Regions from separate parts of the Sphaerotilus montanus genome, predicted to be linked through region 1. Evidence: predicted binding sites of a transcription regulator. Region 1 holds the regulator's gene; each other region holds the start of a gene.

The links. Region 1 encodes FliA, which starts transcription of late flagellar genes. Its sites were predicted from a motif close to CTAAAGTTTNNNNNNNNNNNGCCGNTA; they were not measured.
Region 2: BDD16_RS11940 (flagellin N-terminal helical domain-containing protein) is a predicted target of FliA. The motif match lies at 4,105-4,131, and genes of this name have one in related genera.
Region 3: flgM (flagellar biosynthesis anti-sigma factor FlgM) is a predicted target of FliA. The motif match lies at 3,679-3,705, and genes of this name have one in related genera.

Annotation. Positions count from the first base shown of each region.
Region 1 covers NZ_JACCFH010000001.1:3,301,341-3,307,577, forward strand. Annotated here, with positions in the region: gene flhF (flagellar biosynthesis GTPase FlhF) at 1-1,683, shown strand, start outside; gene BDD16_RS15115 (flagellar biosynthesis protein) at 1,710-2,555, shown strand; gene BDD16_RS15120 (RNA polymerase sigma factor FliA) at 2,575-3,288, shown strand; gene BDD16_RS15125 (methyl-accepting chemotaxis protein) at 3,309-4,658, shown strand; gene gltA (citrate synthase) at 4,752-6,062, opposite strand; gene BDD16_RS15135 (FAD assembly factor SdhE) at 6,121-6,237, opposite strand, start outside.
Region 2 covers NZ_JACCFH010000001.1:2,630,034-2,636,270, reverse strand. Annotated here, with positions in the region: gene BDD16_RS11950 (O-linked N-acetylglucosamine transferase, SPINDLY family protein) at 1-1,392, opposite strand, end outside; gene fliD (flagellar filament capping protein FliD) at 1,591-3,042, opposite strand; gene BDD16_RS11940 (flagellin N-terminal helical domain-containing protein) at 3,178-4,017, opposite strand; gene BDD16_RS11935 (tetratricopeptide repeat protein) at 4,319-5,551, shown strand; gene flhD (flagellar transcriptional regulator FlhD) at 5,746-6,069, shown strand; gene flhC (flagellar transcriptional regulator FlhC) at 6,134-6,237, shown strand, end outside.
Region 3 covers NZ_JACCFH010000001.1:3,040,446-3,046,682, reverse strand. Annotated here, with positions in the region: gene flgE (flagellar hook protein FlgE) at 1-945, opposite strand, end outside; gene BDD16_RS13950 (flagellar hook assembly protein FlgD) at 1,000-1,683, opposite strand; gene flgC (flagellar basal body rod protein FlgC) at 1,710-2,117, opposite strand; gene flgB (flagellar basal body rod protein FlgB) at 2,129-2,548, opposite strand; gene flgA (flagellar basal body P-ring formation chaperone FlgA) at 2,734-3,534, shown strand; gene flgM (flagellar biosynthesis anti-sigma factor FlgM) at 3,757-4,071, shown strand; gene BDD16_RS13925 (hypothetical protein) at 4,135-4,527, shown strand; gene BDD16_RS13920 (DUF1801 domain-containing protein) at 4,507-4,884, opposite strand; gene dcd (dCTP deaminase) at 4,907-5,476, opposite strand; gene phnE (phosphonate ABC transporter, permease protein PhnE) at 5,561-6,237, opposite strand, start outside.

The DNA.
Region 1 (6,237 bases):
ACCAAGCCCAGCAGCGATGGGGTCGAAGTCGTGGCGATGCCCTCCGAAAGCATCGACGCCCTGGACCGGCACGATGCGCCTGCGGCCCCCGCAGCTCCTGCAGCTCCCCTGGCGCCTGCTCCCCAGGCCGCTGCCAGAACAGCGCCCCGTTCGATGGTCGCGCCCGCCGCACCGAAGGCGCCGGCCCCGGCACCCGCCCGTGCCGCTCCCGTGCCCGTGCCCGCAGCGCCAGAACCGTCGGCCACGCCGGTGCAGGAGGACGTGGGCACGCTGGCCATGAGCACGCTGTCGTTCCAGGACTATGTCCGCGAGCGCATGCTCAAGAAGCGCAAGGCCGAGCTGAGTGCCCGTGACGGGACCAGTGCCCCCGAGCCCGAACCCGATTCCCGCACGCCAGCGGTCCGCCCCGAGGCCCGCAACGACCAGCGGCGTGCGCCACTGACCGGGCGTGCCGCTTCTGCGGCCGAGCCCACCTATGGCGACTGGTCGTTGCCACCCGACAGTGGCCGCACCGAAGCGTCTGCGCCAGTTGCCGCGGCCGCGGACGAAGCGTCGATCCGTCCGTTCCTGCTGAATCCCTCGGCGCCGGCCAAGGCGACCCTGCCGACCGCCAGCCGGGCGACTGCGGTCGAGAGCCCGGCTGCGCGTGCGGCCCCGGCAGCGCCAGCGGACGACGGCTTCGATGACGAGCCCGACCTCACCTCGTCCCCCTCGGCGGATGCGGACATGCTGGCCGAGATCCGCTCGATGAAGAGCCTGATCGAGGAGCGTTTCACCATGATGGCGTTCATGGACCGGCTGCAGAAGAGTCCGCGCCAGGTCCAGCTGAGCACCCGCCTGCTGGAGTGCGGCTTCTCGCCAGCGCTGGTGCGCGAAATCGTCGATGGCATGCCGGCGGAAGAAGGCGACGAGCTGGGCGCTGTCACCGACGTGCTGCAGCGCAACCTGCTCACCAGCGAGGACGAGGCCGATCTGGAAGACGAGGGCGGCGTCTACGCGCTGATCGGATCGACCGGGGTCGGCAAGACCACCTCCACCGCCAAGCTCGCCACGGCCTTTGCCACCCGCCACGGCCCGTCGCAGCTGGGTCTGATCACGCTGGATGCCTACCGCGTCGGCGCCCACGAGCAGCTGCGTGCCTATGGCCGCATCCTCGGCGTGCCGGTCCACACGGCACACGACCGCGCGGCGATGGAGGACCTGCTCGACCTGCTCTCCGGCAAGAAGATGGTGCTCATCGACACCGCGGGCCTGGCCCAGCGCGATGCCCGCACCCGTGACCTGCTGGACATGCTGACCCACCGCAGCATCAACCGTGTGCTGGTGGTCAACGCCGCACAGCAGGCCGAGACGATCGAGGACGTGATCACCGCCTACAAGGCGAGCCAGGCCAAGGGCATCATCCTGTCGAAGCTCGACGAGGCGGTGAAGCTCGGACCGGCACTGGACGCCATGATCCGCCACCGGCTCAAGGTGCTGGCCGTCTCCACCGGTCAGCGCGTGCCGGAAGACTGGCACCACCTGAACAGCCAGACGCTGGTCCAGCGCGCCCTGCGCGGCAGCGCTTCCCAGGCCTGGCGCATGAGCCCCGGCGACGTGAGCATGACCTTCGCGCGCTCCGGCACGGCGACGGGCACGGTGCTGCGTCGCAGTGGCTACACCTCGCGAGAACTGGGCGCATGAGCCCGGACCGGCCGACGGAGTCGCTGATGGCATTTCCTTCTGATGGACGTCGTGCTCAACCTGGTGACCAGGCCGATGGACTGCGTCGCCTGTTCTCGACCCGGACCGTGCGCTTCATTCCCGTGGTGTCGAATCCGTTCGTCGCGCACGAGGGGGTGCTGATCCGCCAGATCTGTGCTGCGCTGGATCAGCTCGGTCTCTACACGCTGGTGGTCGATGTCTGCGACCCCCGCCCCGGTGTCCGTGACACCCTGCGACAGAAGGCTGATCTGCCCGACCAGGGCCTGGATCTGTCCGACCGCCTCCAGGTGCTGACCGACCGCACCGCGAGTCTGACGGCCCGCGGACTGCCCGCACGCTGGAGCGATGCCAGCGGCTCCACCCAGGCCTTCCTGCAGGCGCTGATCGATGCGGCACCACTGTCCCAGGCGGTGGTCGTGCACGGTTCTGCGAGCGAGCTGGCCCGGATGTTCGGGCGCGGCGAGCTGCAGCTGAGCCGGCCACGGCCCATCGTCATCTGCGACGAGCAGCCCGATTCGATGACACATGCCTATGCCGCCCTGAAAGTGCTGTCCCAGCGCGTGGACTGGCTGTCGCACGACCTGCTGGTGAGTGCGGCGACTGGCTCGGCCGGCATCCGGCTGGTCAAGGACCGGCTGGCCCAGTGTGCGGCGCTGTTCTTCGGCGGGGTCCGCCACGATTCGGTCGACATCGATCCGCGTACCGTGGCACTGCCGGCGATGGCCCCGGCCTCGCTCATGGCCTTCATGGAGGCCTCCATGGGCGCAGCGGCGGCGTTTGTCCTGCCCGAGATGGGGCGCCGTGGACCGGCGCTGGTGACGTCGTCACCCCTTTTGCAGCCGATGGTCTGAACCGATCCGGAGCCACCTGATGTACACCTCCAAGGGCCAACTCGAAGCCAACAAGATGCTGGAACAATACAGCTCGCTGGTTCGGCGTCTGGCGCACCAGATGATTGCCCGGCTGCCGGCCAATGTCGAACTGGACGATCTGATCCAGGTCGGCATGATCGGCTTGACCGATGCCCTCACGCGCTTCGACGTGAAGCAGGGGGTCCAGTTCGAGACCTTCGCGACACAGCGCATCCGCGGGGCCATGCTGGACGAGTTGCGAGGCGGCGACTGGATGAGCCGCAGCAACCGCAAGCACCAGCGCGACATCGAGGCGGCCGTGCACCGGCTGGAACAGCGCCTGGGCCGCGCGCCGCACGAGAGCGAAATCGCGGTCGAGATGGGCCTGTCGCTCACGGATTACCAGGACCTGCTGAACCGCGTGCGCGGCACGCAGCTGGTCTACCTTGAGGACATGAGCGGCGACGAAGGCGAGAGCGACTACCTCGATCGCCATGTTGTCGACAGCGATGCCGATCCGCTGGCCCGGCTCAACGACCGGCGCATGCGCGAGGCCCTGGTGGAGGCGATCAAGCACCTGCCGGAGCGTGAGCAGTACGTGATGAGCATGTACTACGAAGAGGACATGAATCTCAAGGAAATCGCGGCCGTCCTGGGGGTCACCGAGTCCCGTGTCTGCCAGCTGCACAGCCAGTCCATCGCCCGCCTGCGTGCCAAGCTGCGCACCTGGTAATTCGTGTCAAGGAACCCGCCATGCTGAACCTGCTCCGATCTCGAGGGCCTGCCGCAGTGACACCGGTGGTCGATGCCGGCCCTGCGGCGACCAGCCCGTCCGATGTCGTTCAGCGGCTGTCACGGCAGGTCTCGCACATCGGCCGCGATGCCGCGGAGACCCGCGGCGTGATCGAGGACACGCAGAAGATTGTCACGGCCCAGCTGGAGGCGATGACCCACCTGAACGTCGATCTGGCCCGGGTCCAGCAGACCCAGCAAGCCATCGGCGAAGCCACGCAGGAGAGCCGCGATGCGGTGGTCCGTGCCCGGCAGCAGGTCGAGCAGGTCGCCCGCGAAGTCACGGGCATCGTCGAGGTGCTGCACCAGGTGGCCAGCGCTGCTGGCGACATCGGCCAGATCGCGCTGCAGACCCGGCTGGTCGCCTTCAACGCCTCGGTCGAGGCCAAGCGGGCCGGGGAAGCGGGCCGTGGTTTCGGCGTGGTGGCCGATGCCGTGAAGGATCTGGCGGGACGTGTCGAGTCGTCTTCCCGCACCATCATGAGCACGCTGGACGATCTTGATCGCCGCATCGAGGCGTTTTCTCGCGACATCCGCATCGATCCCCAGGCCGACCGGCAAGGCCAGATCCACCGGGCCTTCGCCGATGTGGAGACCGCGGTGCACCGCATCGACGGTGCGGCAGAAGCCAGCCGTTCGATCGCCCAGGAGGTGATCGACAGGACCGAGACGCTGGGCAAGGAGATCCAGGGCGCGATCGGCGGGCTCGACACGGCCATGCATTGCAGCGACCGTTTCCTCTCGGTCTCGGAGCGCCTCATCGACGAGCTGGCCGGCTGCGGGGTCGAGACCGAGGACACGCCGCTGATCCGCTCGGCCCAGGCTGCTGCGCAGCGCATCACGGGCATGCTGGACAAGGCGCTGGCGGCCGGGCAGATCGATCTGCCGGCGTTGTTCGACGAGCAGTACCAGCCGATCGCGCAGACGGCTCCCCCCCAGTTCCTGACCCGGTTCGTGCCGCTGGCCGATCGGCTGTTCCCCGAGGTGCAGGAGCAGGTGCTGTCTGCGGGCGACAAGGTCGCCTACTGCATCGCGGTGGACCGCAACGGATATGTGGCCACCCACAACCGCATCTACTGTCAGCCGCAACGCCCCGGTGACGTGGTCTGGAACACCGCCAACAGCCGCTTCCGGCGCATCTTCAACGACCGCACCGGACTGGCCTCGGCCCGCAACCGCCGACCGTTCCTCGTGCAGACCTACCGCCGTGACATGGGCGGCGGCAACTTCGTGCTGCTCAAGGAAGTGGCGGCACCGATCGTGATCCAGGGCCGCCACTGGGGAGCCCTGCGCATCGGCTACCGTTTCTGATCCACCGCTGCGGGCAGACCGTGAAAACGGAAGAGGCCCCTGTCCGGGGCCTCATGTGCTGCAGGGAAGGCACCCGGAGGTGCCTGATCCGGATCAGCGTGCCGACAGCGGCGGCACGTCGCGGGGTGCGGCGCCGACGAACAGCTGGCGCGGACGGCCGATCTTGTACTCGGGGTCGGCGATCATTTCGTTGAGCTGCGCGATCCAGCCGACCGTGCGGGCCAGCGCGAAGATCGCGGTGAACAGCGGCACCGGGATGCCGATGGCGCGCTGCACGATGCCGGAGTAGAAATCGACGTTCGGGTAGAGCTTGCGGGCGACGAAGTAGTCGTCTTCCAGCGCGATCTTCTCGAGTTCCATCGCCAGCTTGAACAGCGGGTCGTTCTGCAGACCGAGCTCGCCCAGCACTTCGTGGCAGGTCTCGCGCATCAGCTTGGCACGCGGATCGTAGTTCTTGTAGACGCGGTGACCGAAGCCCATCAGCTTGACGCCGGAGTTCTTGTCCTTCACCTGGTTCATGAACTCGCCGACCTTGGCCACGCCACCCATCTTCTGGATGTCGCCCAGCATGTTCAGGCAGGCTTCGTTGGCGCCGCCGTGCGACGGGCCCCACAGACAGGCCACGCCCGCGGCGATGGCGGCGAACGGGTTGGTGCCCGACGAGCCGCACAGGCGCACGGTGGAGGTCGAGGCGTTCTGCTCGTGGTCGGCGTGCAGGATGAAGATGCGGTCGAGCGCGCGCTCGATCACCGGGTTCACCTTGTACGTCTCGCACGGCGTGGCGAACATCATCCGCATGAAGTTGCCTGCATAGGACAGGTCGTTCTGCGGGTACATGTAGGGCTGGCCCACCGTGTACTTGTAGGCCATCGCGACCAGCGTCGGCATCTTGGCGATCAGGCGGATCGCGGCGATGTCACGGTGCTGCGGATTGTTGATGTCCGTGCTGTCGTGGTAGAAGGCCGACAGCGCGCCGACCAGACCGGTCAGGATGGCCATCGGGTGCGCGTCACGACGGAAGCCGCGCAGGAAGAACTGCATCTGCTCGTTGACCATCGTGTGGTTGGTCACGCGGCCGTGGAAGTCCGTGCGCTGGTCCGCGTTCGGCAGATCCCCGTACAGCAGCAGGTGGCAGGTGTCGAGGAAGTCGCAGTTGACGGCGAGCTGCTCGATCGGGTAGCCGCGGTACAGCAACTCGCCCTTGTCACCGTCGATGTAGGTGATGGTCGAGTTGCACGACGCCGTCGACAGGAAGCCCGGGTCGTAGGTGAACTTGCCGGTCTGCGCGTAGAGCTTGCGGATGTCGATGACGTCCGGGCCGATCGTTCCCTTGTAGAGCGGCAGGTCCATCGAGGCACTGCCATCGGAGAACGATAGGGTGGCCTTCACGTCGGAGGGGGTCATCATGGCTGTTTCCTCGGTAGGTCAGTAGTGTCTGTATCGGTTCGATCCTGCCCGGATCTCAAGGACGTTGCCGAAGCATGTCCAGCACGGTCCTGACGTCTGGCTGATCCAGATCGCCTTCAGGCTCGCGCCGGCACAACAGCAGGTCCAGCAGGTCGTTATCGGCAAGATCCAT
Region 2 (6,237 bases), 670 kb from region 1:
CACCAGCAGCCACAGTACCGAGTCGGGCGTTGCCTGCAAGATATAGCACCAAGCATCGAACACTTCCGGCACGATCTTGTAGGACATATTGAAGCTCGCGAACACAAACGTGGCTCCTTCAGGCAGCCCACACTGTTGACGGGACACGGCCGCAGGTCGCGCCCGGGTGCTGTCATTGGGCTGGTAGCAGCAGGGCATCTGGGCGATGCATTCCGAGTAGTGCGGCTGCGCCTCCAGCGGTGTGACGACCGGGTCCCCGATGATGTAATCTAGGCTTGATGCCCCGGTCGTGCCCGGATAGCCCAGCCAGGAGATCTGGATAGGCGCAGGCCGATAGGACAACACATCCATACGCGAACCCAGCGTGTAGCCCTTCATCTCCAACAGCAAGCCGATCTCGTCATCGCGAATCCTCTCAGCCAACTGGGCAGAGGCCAGATCTGCAGTTTCGACCCAGCAGGTCGCCGTGCGTCGAACCCTGGCTCGCAGATCGGACTGATCATCCGGCCCGCCCGAATAGAAATACAGTTCGAACCGGTCGTGATCAAGGCACTCCAGAAACTCGGCGATGAGCATGCTCGTCGCATGGACATGGAAATCGCTCGACATCAGGCCGATCCGCCACTTGCCATTAGGGCGGGGCACTCGCCGCGAGACACTCGGCGGCGTCGGGTGCAGACCCACGCAATACTCTTGGTACGTGAGTGTTGCTGCCCACCTGAGGATCTGCGGATCGTCCGTGAGCGTGATCAGGGGGAAAGGACTCCTGCCACTGATGGGGCGCTGGCCCGTGGAATCCACATGCTCGATGCATAGCCGCAGGCGTTCGAAATCATCGGCTAGGCCAACCCAGTCGCAAGCCCAGGAACTGGCATGTGCGGCACTCAGCGCAGAGCCGAAATCCAGTGGATTGTCATCCAGGAGCATCCGGTAACACCATGCAGCCTCCACATGCCCGCCGAACTTCATAAGCCCATGCCCCAGGCCCTGCAACGCTTGGTGTTTCAGCGTCGGATTGTTGGTCGCCTTGGCCAGCGCAGCAGAACACTCCCGGACCGTACTGTCGAAATCCAGCAAGGCCAGATGGGCCTTCGCCTTGGCAATGTGCCAGTATCCGCTGCGCTCGGTCCGAGGACTCAGATCCTGGAGCGCCGTTAGCGCTTCAGCGTGACGGTGCGACTCCAGCAGGCAGTCAGCCAGCAATTGGCAAACCTCGGCATCGGCTTGGTTCAATCGGAAGGCCCGGTGTAGATGCTGGATGGTGGGACCGTTCTGTCCGAGACGGTGGTCACATTGCGCCAGCAGTAACCAGCAAAGCTGATTTCCTGGATCCGCCTGCACAGCCCGGGAGAATTGGGCTTGGGCAGCACTCACCTGCCCCTTGCGCAACATTTCTCGGCCTCGAACCTCAGCCCGCCTGGCAAGGCCTCGGTCGGACTTCGTGGTGACAGAGCGGGTAGCAGTGGGGGATTCAGCGACAGCAGTCATGATCGGAACACGGCCTCGAAGGGAGAGAATGGGTGGGCCAAGTTTAGGTCACTGCCCTTGCCCACATCTCCGGATAAAGTCCCCCGCACCCCGACTGTTTGCTCATCCGTACAGCTGCTTGATCATCAGGCTCACCGAATTGCTGAGGCCATTGATGCTGGACATCCGCTGATCCAGAGAGTCATATTGCTTTTTCAGCCGCGCTTCGACCGACTGGTATCTGAGATCCAGCACGCCCTGCCGATCTGTAACCTGCTTGAGCTGACTCTTGAGCCCTGTAGTCCGGGTTTCCAGTGGGCCTTCTGTGCCCTGCGCTGCATCAGCGAATACCCGAAATCTTTTCATGAACCCTGTCACAGCCGTCGAATCGTTGGTGTTGCCACCGTTGAGCAATGCCTTGACCTGATCAGGATTGGTCAGCGCACTTTCAAGCTTGGAAGACTTCAATTCCAGGCGACCGGTTGCATTGATCGACAGACCGATGTCAGAAAGCCGTTTCAGCGAACCACTGTCAGTACCCGAAAACTCCTGGTAAAGAAGCGATTGCATCTTGTTGAGCAACCCCACAGCGGTACGGTCGGACTGGAGCTTGCCTGCGGTCTTGGTCTCTGGGTCATACTTGGTTTCGGTCTTGATCTGATCGACCAAGCCGTTATAGGCCGTCATGAAATCACTGATTTTTGTCTTGATATCCGAAAAATCAGCCACCACGGACATGTCCACCGCACTCGTCGTCTTGTTGAGCTTGATCGACACGCCCTCGATCACTCCGTCAAGTGTGTTCGAGGTCGAGGTGATCGAGATGCCGTCGATTACAGCCCGCGCATTGCGTGCATTCTGACTCAACATCATCGGAGACGAGGGCGCCATCGCGTTGTATGCCAGCGCGGACAGGCCAGTCGCAGCATTGCCATCGTCGCTTGTTTCAGTAACAGAGATCCGAAATGCGTTTTCCTCGCCAGTGGCGGTGGAACGTAGCGTCAACCGGGCGCCGGAGGCATCGTTGACGATGCCGGCCGTCACACCCGCGCCAGCCGCGTTGATCTTGTCCCGAATCGAACCCAGTGAGGTTTCACCCGACCCAATCGAAATCGAGACGCTAGAAGTGCCCGACTTGGCTGTAAAGGCGGTCGAGGGAGAACTGCCAGTCCAGGATCCGATATCGATCGTCACAGTACCCTCAGACAGCAGCGCCGCGTTGGAGGAAAACGCGGTGCTGCTAACCGTCTGCGCGGCCGCCAAGGCATCGATTTGGAGTGTATGGGAGCCCGCCACCCCGCTCTGACCGCTGACTGAAGTCACGGTGGCTACCGAGGCATCGGACAAGGTCGTGGCGGTACGCCCCCACAACTCTGTCGAGTTGATCGCTGCCGACTTGTCCCTCAATGTGCCAATGGCGTTCTGGATCTTGCCGAAGGACGAAATCTTGGCATTGATGGAAGACTGCTGCGTATTGAGCGCGATCAGTGGCTGCTTCTCGATGGTCATCAGCTGGCTGATGATCGACGTGACATCCAGGCCGCTGCCCAGACCGGAAGAAGTGATGGAAGCCATTGCGGGGTACTCCTCAAGCACCGATGCGCAGAGCCGGACGGACCGGTCTGCGCACAGGGTTCATCGACATGACAGGAAGAAACTGCACCCGCAGAGCGCGACTTGCCTCTCTCGGCGCAGCCTCTTGCTCACCGATCAACGCAGCAGCGACATCACCTGCTGTGGCGCCTGATTGGCCTGCGCCAGCATCGCGTTGCCGGCCTGCTGCAGCACCTGCGCACGCGACATGTTCGAGGTTTCCACCGCAAAGTCAGCGTCCATGATCCGGCCCTTGGCAGCCTGCAGATTCTCGGATGTCGTACCCAGATTGGCCACGACGCTCTCGAATCGATTCTGCACCGAACCGAGGCTCGAGCGGGCCGTCGTGACTTCATCGATCGCGGTGTCCAGGTTCGACATCGTGGCCAGCGCCAAGGCAGCCGTACAGATCGACGCGTTGGCACCCGTGATGGACGCAGCCATGCCCGTGCCAGCCCCGATGTTCGACAACGTCACCGTGATGCTGTCCGTGGAAGTGTTGTCTGCACCCACCTGGAAGGCCATGGCACCGGCCGAGGCGTTCAGCAGGTTCTTGCCGTTGAACTTGGTGCCCCCGATCACACGAGTCACTTCGGAAGACAGAGCCTGGTATTCCTGGTCCAGATTGGCACGGTCAGTCGTGCTGTTGGTCGAGTTGGACGACTGCACTGCAAGTTCACGCATGCGCTGCAGCGAATCACCAATCTTGCCCAGCGCGCCTTCAGCCGTCTGCGCCATGGAGATCGCATCATTGGCGTTGCGGGAGGCGACGGCCATGCCGCGGACTTGCGATGTCATGCGCGTGGCAATCGCCAGGCCGGCGGAGTCGTCCTTGGCCGAGTTGATGCGCAGACCGGTCGACAGGCGCTGCATCGAGGTGCTGAGCGAACCGTTGGTCGAACTCAGGGCACGCTGAGCGGTCAGCGAAGACATGTTGGTGTTGATGGTCGAGGCCATTGCGAACTCCATTCGAAATCTGTTGAGCGGGCACCGCGTCGGGTGCCGTTTCGACCCTGCAACTTGTCGTCCGGGCCGTGAGATGGTTTTCGTACTTGACCGAGGGAACTTGAGTGAGGGGGAGCAAAAAAATTGCCCTGTCGAACCCTGCCATTTCTGCGCTTTTGAGCGCTACGAGGTGCGCACAGCGCCTCAAAGAGCCACTTTGTCAACAAGAGGACCAGTCGGTACCGAGCCCAAACCGTAAAAACATCCCCTGAAGTGATAAAACACAGGGAGGTGGACAACGGAGACCCCATTCATGCTCAACATCGTCGTGGCCCGTCGGGGAGAAGAGGTGCGGTGGATCGACGAACTGCCCGATCACTGCACCGTGACGGTCTGCACCGACGACGCCTCCATCGGCGTGCCACTGGATGTCACGCGGCACATCCAGCTGGTCCGTCTGCCCGGGCAGCACAGCACCGGCGAGCTGTACCTGAGCCACCTGCGCCGTGCAGCGGCTGGCCCGGCAGAGTCCACGACCGTGTTCTGCCCGGGCGACCCGCTGGCCGTGTGTCCGGACTTCTTCGCCTTGCTCGACACCTCGGCGCTGTGGGGCGAGGTCCAACCCTTGTCCCAGACCTCCGCCAACGGAGAGCCCGCGCAGGATGCGCGGGACTGGCTGGCGGATCTGCCGGTCGCTCCCGTCCGTTTCGACCTGCGCAGCTGGACTCCGCTGGGCGGCTTCGACAAGACCATGCACCGGGCACAGCAACGCTACCGCCAGACACACCAGCTGGACGACCACGGCCACCCGGCCACCCACTTCTTCGAAGCCTGCGGTCTGGATGCCTTCGCGCGGACCGTGGGCGGACACGATCTGGGCGTGCGCGACAGCGGGTTGCTGTTCGCGGTGCGGCAGTCGCGCATCAACGACTGGCTGGCGACCTGCGGCCCTGCCCTGCCGCAGGTGAGCGACTGGTTGCGCCAGGATCCGGCACACCCCCGCATCTGGGACCAGTTCTGGCTGCACCTGTTCGGCCTGCCCTTCGTGCGCCTGGACGCACTGCCGCGTCCGGACCTCGCGCTGGACGTCGGAAGCGACGACGACGCGCTACTGGAGGACTTTTCCCTCAGCCGCGCACTGGCCACCATCGATGACACGCTGGCACGCCTGGCCCCCCCGCCGCTGACCAGGCGCGACCACCGGCCATCGGCGCTGCAGGTGGCGCGGGCGGTCGCGGCCGCACAGGCTCGGCGCGCACCGGTGGAGTCCACCGAATCCCGCCAGGCGCTGGCAGACCTGTCGGAGCGGGCGGCCCAGGCGTTTCGCGTGGGCGACCTGCAATACGCGGTCTCCTGCGCACAACTGGCACTGAAACAGGACGCAAATCACACGTCCAGCCGATTCACGCTGGCCATGGCGCTGTCAGCACAAGGCGAGCGCGAGGCGGCACTGGAGCAGTTCGAGCAGTTGCTGAACGCTGGCGCCCCCGCATCCCGGCACCCGCCTGTGTCAGACCGCACATCCGCGCCCGTCCGACCCCAGTGATTCGTGCCAACGTGCCATCCGAGGATGACACGCTGTAGGAATTTGCCTGACACGCTACAAGAGTTTCGGGGACTCAAGGCACGGAAGAGGGCTGATGTTCCCGCCCAGTTCATGTCATCAGAATCGACTCCATCGACAACGCCTCGCCGGCCTCACCAGGCAGCGAAGCCCACCCAGACCGACAGGAGCCCGACATGAACACCGAACAGATCCTCTCCGAAATCCGCGAAGCCAATCTGTCCTACCTGATGCTCGCTCAGAGCCTGATCCGCGCCGACCGCGAGCAAGCGCTGTTCCGCCTGGGCGTGTCGGAAGAAACCGCCGCCATCCTGGAAATGCTGTCGCCGGCCCAGATGCTCAAGATCGCTGCCGGCAACACGCTGCTGTGCCGCATGCGCGTCGACGACGATCTGGTGTGGAGCCTGCTGACCAACCACGGCAAGAGCGCCGCCAATGACGGCGTGTCCCGCCTGCACGCCAGCATCCTGATGGCCGGCCGCCACCAGGAAGCTGCCTGAGTCGCGCCGGGCATCCGACGCGAACGCAGATCCAGAACACGACGACACACCGGGGAAGACCACCATGAAATGCAAGAGCATCCTGACCGAAGCCCGTCAGATCGAACGCGCCGTCACGCTGATCAAGCTGGGCGCCCGCCTTCAGGTGCTGGAGTCGGAGACCGATCT
Region 3 (6,237 bases), 260 kb from region 1:
AGTCAGCTGCCCCGGTGCATTGCCGTTCTGGCTCGATTCCGAGATGGTGAATCCAGTACCGAACTGCGTCACGTCGCTCATGTCGAACTTGATGCCAGCAATCGCGGCATGGCTGGTATCCATGGGTATGTCAGGAAGCGTAATCGACCCCAATGCTGTCCCATCGGACAACTTGGGATGAAGCCCTGCCGAATCGAACGTCAGACCTTCGATGATCGGCTTGGCCGGGATTGCATCCCCGAGAACCTTTCCACCAACCGCAGCATAGATATTCCATTGGTCCTTGCTCCCCACAGTCGCCGCAGCCGACTTCTGAAAATAGAATTCCACAGTCGCCGGCTGGCCCTTCGCGTCATAGGCCTGCACTGAAGTAGCGTTGTTGTAGGTGGTCGCGTCATCCAGCTTGATGCTGTCGGTCGCTGGCACAGTCGGGGTCGGCATGGTGACCTTGCTGCGTGAATCCAAATTGAGCGCCATGGAAATTTTGCCCGTTTCCTTGGGGTCCAGCCCTCCGGTCGGAAACTGCAGATCGGTCCGCACACCCGTCTGGATAGCACCCTGCGGATCGACACCATAGCCCTGCACACGCTGGTTCTGCCCATTGACGACAAAGCCTTGATTGTCGACCTTGAATTGGCCATTGCGCGAATAGAGCAGGTCACCGGAGCTGGATTTGAGCTGGAAGAATCCATCGCCATTGATCGCCACATCCATGGAGTTGCTGGTCGACACCAGGCTGCCCTGGGAAAACTGTTGGGCAATGTTCGCCACGCGTACACCGATGCCCACATTGCCCGACCCACCGACAGAATTGGCGTACACGTCGGCAAACTCTGCACGGGATGATTTGCTGCCGTAGGTACCGGCATTGGCAATATTGTTGCCGATCACCTCCAGATTCTTGCTGGAGGAATTCAGACCGGAAAGTCCTTGCTGGAAACTCATGGGGATGCTCCTGGAACAGAATGTGACGCAGAGACGCGAGGAGGGTTGTCGGAATCAGCCGCCGAAGGCGCGCACGTCGCGGTAGGCGACGGTGCCGCCGCTCTTGAGCTGCAGGCTGAGACCGCCGGTGGCGGTCGAGCTGACGGCGCTGACCTGGTCGCGCATCAGGGTGGTGGCCGCGACACTGGCCGTGCCGGAGGTCGCGGTCACGCGGAAGCGGAAGCCCCCAGCGTCGGTCACGCCCTCGGCCGGCGTCCAGTCGAAGCTGTGGCGGCCGCCTGTCTCGGCGCCCATGTCCAGCGTGTCGACCACCCGGCCGGCACTGGAGAGCACCTCGACCTTGACCGCATCGGCCGCACCACCCAGCTCGAAATGCCCCGTGCCGCTGCCGCTGCTGACGTCGATCGTGTTGCCGGGCACCACGACCGAGTTGCCGACCAGCGACGCCCCCTGCATCGCCTGCATCTGCAGCAGCTGCGCCGACATCGCCTTGATGCTCTCGTTGACAGTCCCGAGGCCCGACACCGTGTTGATCTGCGCCATCTGGCTGGTGACCTGGGCGTTGTCCATCGGGTTGAGCGGATCCTGGCTCTGCATCTGCGTGACCAGCAGCTTCAGGAACTGGTCGGAGGCCTCCTGCATCTTGGAGGCCGTGGTGCTGGCGGTGCTGCTGTTGAGCTGGCTGTAGGCGGTCGAGGCGTCGGTCGCCTTGGTCGCGGTGGAGGTCGTGGTGGCCATGGTGTGGAAGATCCTTGCGGCGGTGATCAGCCCTGGCCCATCTGCAGCGTCTTGAGCAGCAGGGTCTTGGCGGTGTTCATCACTTCGATGTTGTTCTGGTACGAGCGCGAGGCCGAGATCATGTTGACCATCTCCTCGACCGGGTTGACGTTGCTGTAGGTGACGTAGCCGTTGCCGTCGGCGTTCGGATTGCCGGGATCGTGGACACGGCGTCCGTCCGCGGTGTCTTCGCGGACCTGCGCCACCTTGACGCCTGCTGCGCCGTTGTCGCCCATCGGCACGGTCTGGAAGACCACCTGGCGCGCCTTGAAGCTCTTGCCATCCGGGCCGGCCGCCGTGTCGGCGTTGGCCAGGTTGGTGGCCACCGTGTTGAGCCGCTGGCTCTGTGCGCTGACGGCGCTGCCGGCGATGTGGAAGATGTTGAACATCGACATGGTTGCCCCTTTCACTGGCCCTTGATGGCGTCGAGCATGGTGCGCAGGCCGCTGTTGATGAACTGCAGCGTGGCCTGGTACTTGACCGCGTTGTCGGCGAAGCTGGCCCGCTCGCGGTCCATGTCCACCGTGTTGGCGTCCAGGTTGGTCTGGCTCGGTGCGGCGTAGAGCATCTGGCTGTCGCGCATGGCGGCGGACGCGCCCCCCGTGGCGAGGTGACGCGCGTTGGTGCCGGCCAGCAGGGCCGGTGCACCGATCGTGGCGCCCGAGCCTGTCATCTGCTGCAGCGTCTTGGCAAAGTCGATCTCGCGGGCCTGGTAACCCGGCGTATCGGCATTGGCGATGTTGCTGGCGATCAGGCGCTGGCGCTCCGAGCGCAAGGTCAGCGCCTGGGTCTGGAATTCGAGTGAAGCGGATAGGCGGTTCAGCATGGCAGTGTCGGCAGCAGCGGCAGCGGGTTCGACCACGGGGACCCGGTGTCGATGCAGACCCGCACCGGGGGCTCGGAGCCGATTCTTGATGCGCGGTGCTGCGCTCGCTCCCACGAATAGGGCAACCAGCGCGGCCCATCTTGCAGGCTAGCGGCGGTCAGGTGACTCCTACAGTGGACAGCACCATGATCAGCCTGCCTCTGCTCCGCCAATCCTCTGCCCCCGGCTCTGCCCAGGCACCCGAGCCCCTGGGTGCCGATCGACACCGACGACCATCGCGTCTGGTGGTGGCCCTGGCCTTGACGGCGGGACTGGCCATGGTCGCCGCGACCGCATGGGCCGACACGGTGCCGGACGGCACCCTGCCGTCCGCGCTGTCCCTGCGGGTTGTCGAGGTGACACGCTCGGCCATGGCGGATGCGGGGGACGCCCGCATCGAGGTGCTCCCCGGCCAGCTCGATCCGCGGCTGCGTCTGGCACCGTGCCAGCAGATCGACGCCTACCTGCCACCCGGCAGCACGCCCTGGGGACGCACCCGCGTGGGGCTGCGCTGCACGAGCGGGCCGGTCGCCTGGAACGTCTACCTGCCGGTGACCGTGAAGGTCTGGCGCAAGGCGATCGTCAGCACGACCGCCCTGCCCGCCGGCACGGCACTGTCGGCCTCCGACCTGCAGCTCGCCGAAGTGGATGTGGCCGGTAGCAGCAGCCCGGTCTACACCGAAACGTCACGGCTGCTCGGTCGCCGCCTGATCAACCCGGTCGGGCCGGGCCTGCCTGTCCGCGGTGACAACCTGCGGGTGCGCCAGTGGTTTGCTGCCGGGGACAAGGTGACACTGGTCTACAAGGGCGACGGCTTCGAGGCGTCGACCGACGGACAGGCGATCAACTCGGGCCTGGAAGGCCAGTCGGTGCGGGTCCGTGTGGGCTCGGGTCAGGTCATCACGGGAATGCCGACCGGAGAAAACCGCGTCGAGGTGCGCTCATGAGCCGCAAGGTCCGACGCGACGCCGCCCGGTCATCAAAAGTGGAAATAGACGCACCGGAACCCGTCAATTCAACCCGCATCTGCACAAATCTGCTCGAAAACCGCTCGTACGGGGGAGGATTTCCCGAAGCTGCACTCCATCCCGCTAAAGTGGCTGGCGCGACCACCGATATCAGACTCAACGCCCGTCAACCGGGCCTGATTCGGCTCGAAGGAGTACGTGATGAAGATCGGCAATATCGCCCAGACCTCGGCGACGGCCCCCGTCAGCCTCGGCACCCCCCCCCGTGCGGCTGAAACGCCACATGAGGCCCCGGAAGTTTCGGCGCCCGAAGACACCGCCAGCACCAAGGTGGAAGTGTCTGAAACCGCCTCGACCCTGCTCGAACGCGCCCCGGACGACTTTGACAGCGAAAAAGTCGATCGCATCCGGCAAGCCATCTCCAATGGCACCTACAAGGTCAATGCCGAAGCGATCGCCGACCAGTTGCTCACCAACGCACAGGATCTGCTGGGCCACCTCGGCCAGAAGCCCTGAGACCGCTGTCCGGCCTGACCGGGCAGCGTGTCGCATCGATCCATCGACCTGACACACCTGCCCATGAACACCCTGAATCTGCGCCCTGCCCCCGTGCATTGCCCCGACGCCGCCGATCTGGAGCGTCTGCTCTCGGCGGTCGAGGGCGATCTGGATGCCCTCGGAGATTCGCTGCGCCTTCGGGACAGCACGCGCATCGAGCGCCATTCCGGCGATCTGCGCGAGGCGCTCACCCGGGCCCTCGACGGCTTCACGCGTGCCTCCCGGTCCGGCCAGATCCCCGCCGCGCTGCGCGCCAGGCTCGTGAAGGCCAGTGGTCAGGTGGCCGTGCAGCGCGAGTCGCTCCTGCGCGCGACCGTGGCGCTGGACGGTGCCCTGGAAGCACTGCTGCCGCGCGAGGATGCCGTGGTCTACGGCCGGCTCGACAGCCGCAGTTCAGCGCTGTTCACGCACTGACGGCACCTGCAGTGCCGCGACGATGATGCGCCGCACCAGATCCACATCCACCGACTGGCTGTAGCGGAACTTGAGGATGCGCATGCCCTTGCCGGCGCCCTCCAGTTGAGGAAATTGCTCGACCAGCAGCGCACCCTGGAAGAACTGCAGGTGCGCCTGGCCCTTGTGCGGCAGCAGCGTCACCAGGGGACTGCCCCGGACCAGGAACATCAGACTGCCCCAGCGCACCGCCTGGTCAATGTCCGGTGCCGCCGCCAGCACGGCCTTGTGCAGCGCCATGGCCGTGGCCACCTGGCCCGGTGGCAGCGAATCGAAGAAGCTGGCCACCATGGCTGCCGGTCGCGCGAGATGTCGCATGTCGGGACGGGGTCTGTCGCGCTCAGGTCCTGGGCAGGGTCACCCCCGTCTGGCCCTGGTACTTGCCGCCGCGGTCGCGGTAGCTGGTCTCGCAGACCTCGTCGCTCTCGAAGAACACCACCTGCGCGCAGCCCTCGCCCGCGTAGATCTTGGCCGGCAGCGGCGTGGTGTTCGAGAACTCCAGCGTCACATAGCCTTCCCACTCTGGCTCGAACGGCGTCACGTTGACGATGATCCCGCAGCGGGCATAGGTCGACTTGCCCAGGCACACCGTCAGCACGCTACGCGGGATGCGGAAGTACTCGACCGTGCGCGCCAATGCGAAGCTGTTCGGCGGAATGATGCAGACGTCGCCCTTGAAGTCCACGAAGCTGCGCTCGTCGAAGTTCTTGGGATCGACCACCGTGGAATGCACGTTGGTGAAGATCTTGAATTCGTCCGAGCAGCGGATGTCGTAGCCATAGCTGGACGTTCCGTAGCTGACGAGCTTGCGGCCATCGGGCGCGTAACGCACCTGAGCGGGCTCGAACGGCTCGATCATGGCGTGCTGCTCGGCCATCCGCCGGATCCACTTGTCGCTCTTGATGCTCATGTCGTTGTCAATTTCGGGGTACGCAGGGCGGGGGCGTGATTTTATGGGTATCTGGTGCCAGTGCCGACCTGTATCAGAGGAGATTCACGCGAAGTGGTTCCTTCTGACCCAAGCCGACAGCGCATCCACCAGCGCCACCAGCCCGATCATCGCCAGCAGCACCGTGCAGGCCTCGCGCATCTGGAACAGGCTGAGGTGGAAACTGAGTATCTGGCCCAGCCCCCCTGCGCCGACCACGCCGAGCACGGCCGCGGCGCGGATGTTGTTCTCCCAGCGGTAGAGGCTGTAGGCCAGCCACTGCGCCGAGACCTGCGGCAGCGTGGCGAACAGGAACACCTGCACCACGCCCGCGCCGCGGCTGCGCAGCACCTGCGCCGGCTCGGGCGGCACGTTCTCCAGCGCCTCGGCCAGCAGCCGACCCAGCACGCCGGTCGTGTGCAGCGCCAATGCCAGCGTGCCCGGGAGCGGCCCCAGTCCGGCCGACACCAGCAGCAGCGCCGCCCAGACCAGCTCCGGCACCGCACGCAGCAGGTTGAGCACCGCGCGTGCCGCCCCATGGACCAGCGCCGCCGACACCCCGCCCGCCAGACTCGCCGGCACCGCCAGCAGCAGCCCGAAGAGTGCCGCCAGCCCGGTGCCGAGCAGCGACATGGCCAGGGTTTCCAGCGTCGCCCAGCCGGTCTTGCGCAGGAAGGCCGCGCCGGTCTCCGGCGGAAAGAAGCTGGCGAGGAAATGCCCCATCTGCCCGAGCGCCTGCGGAC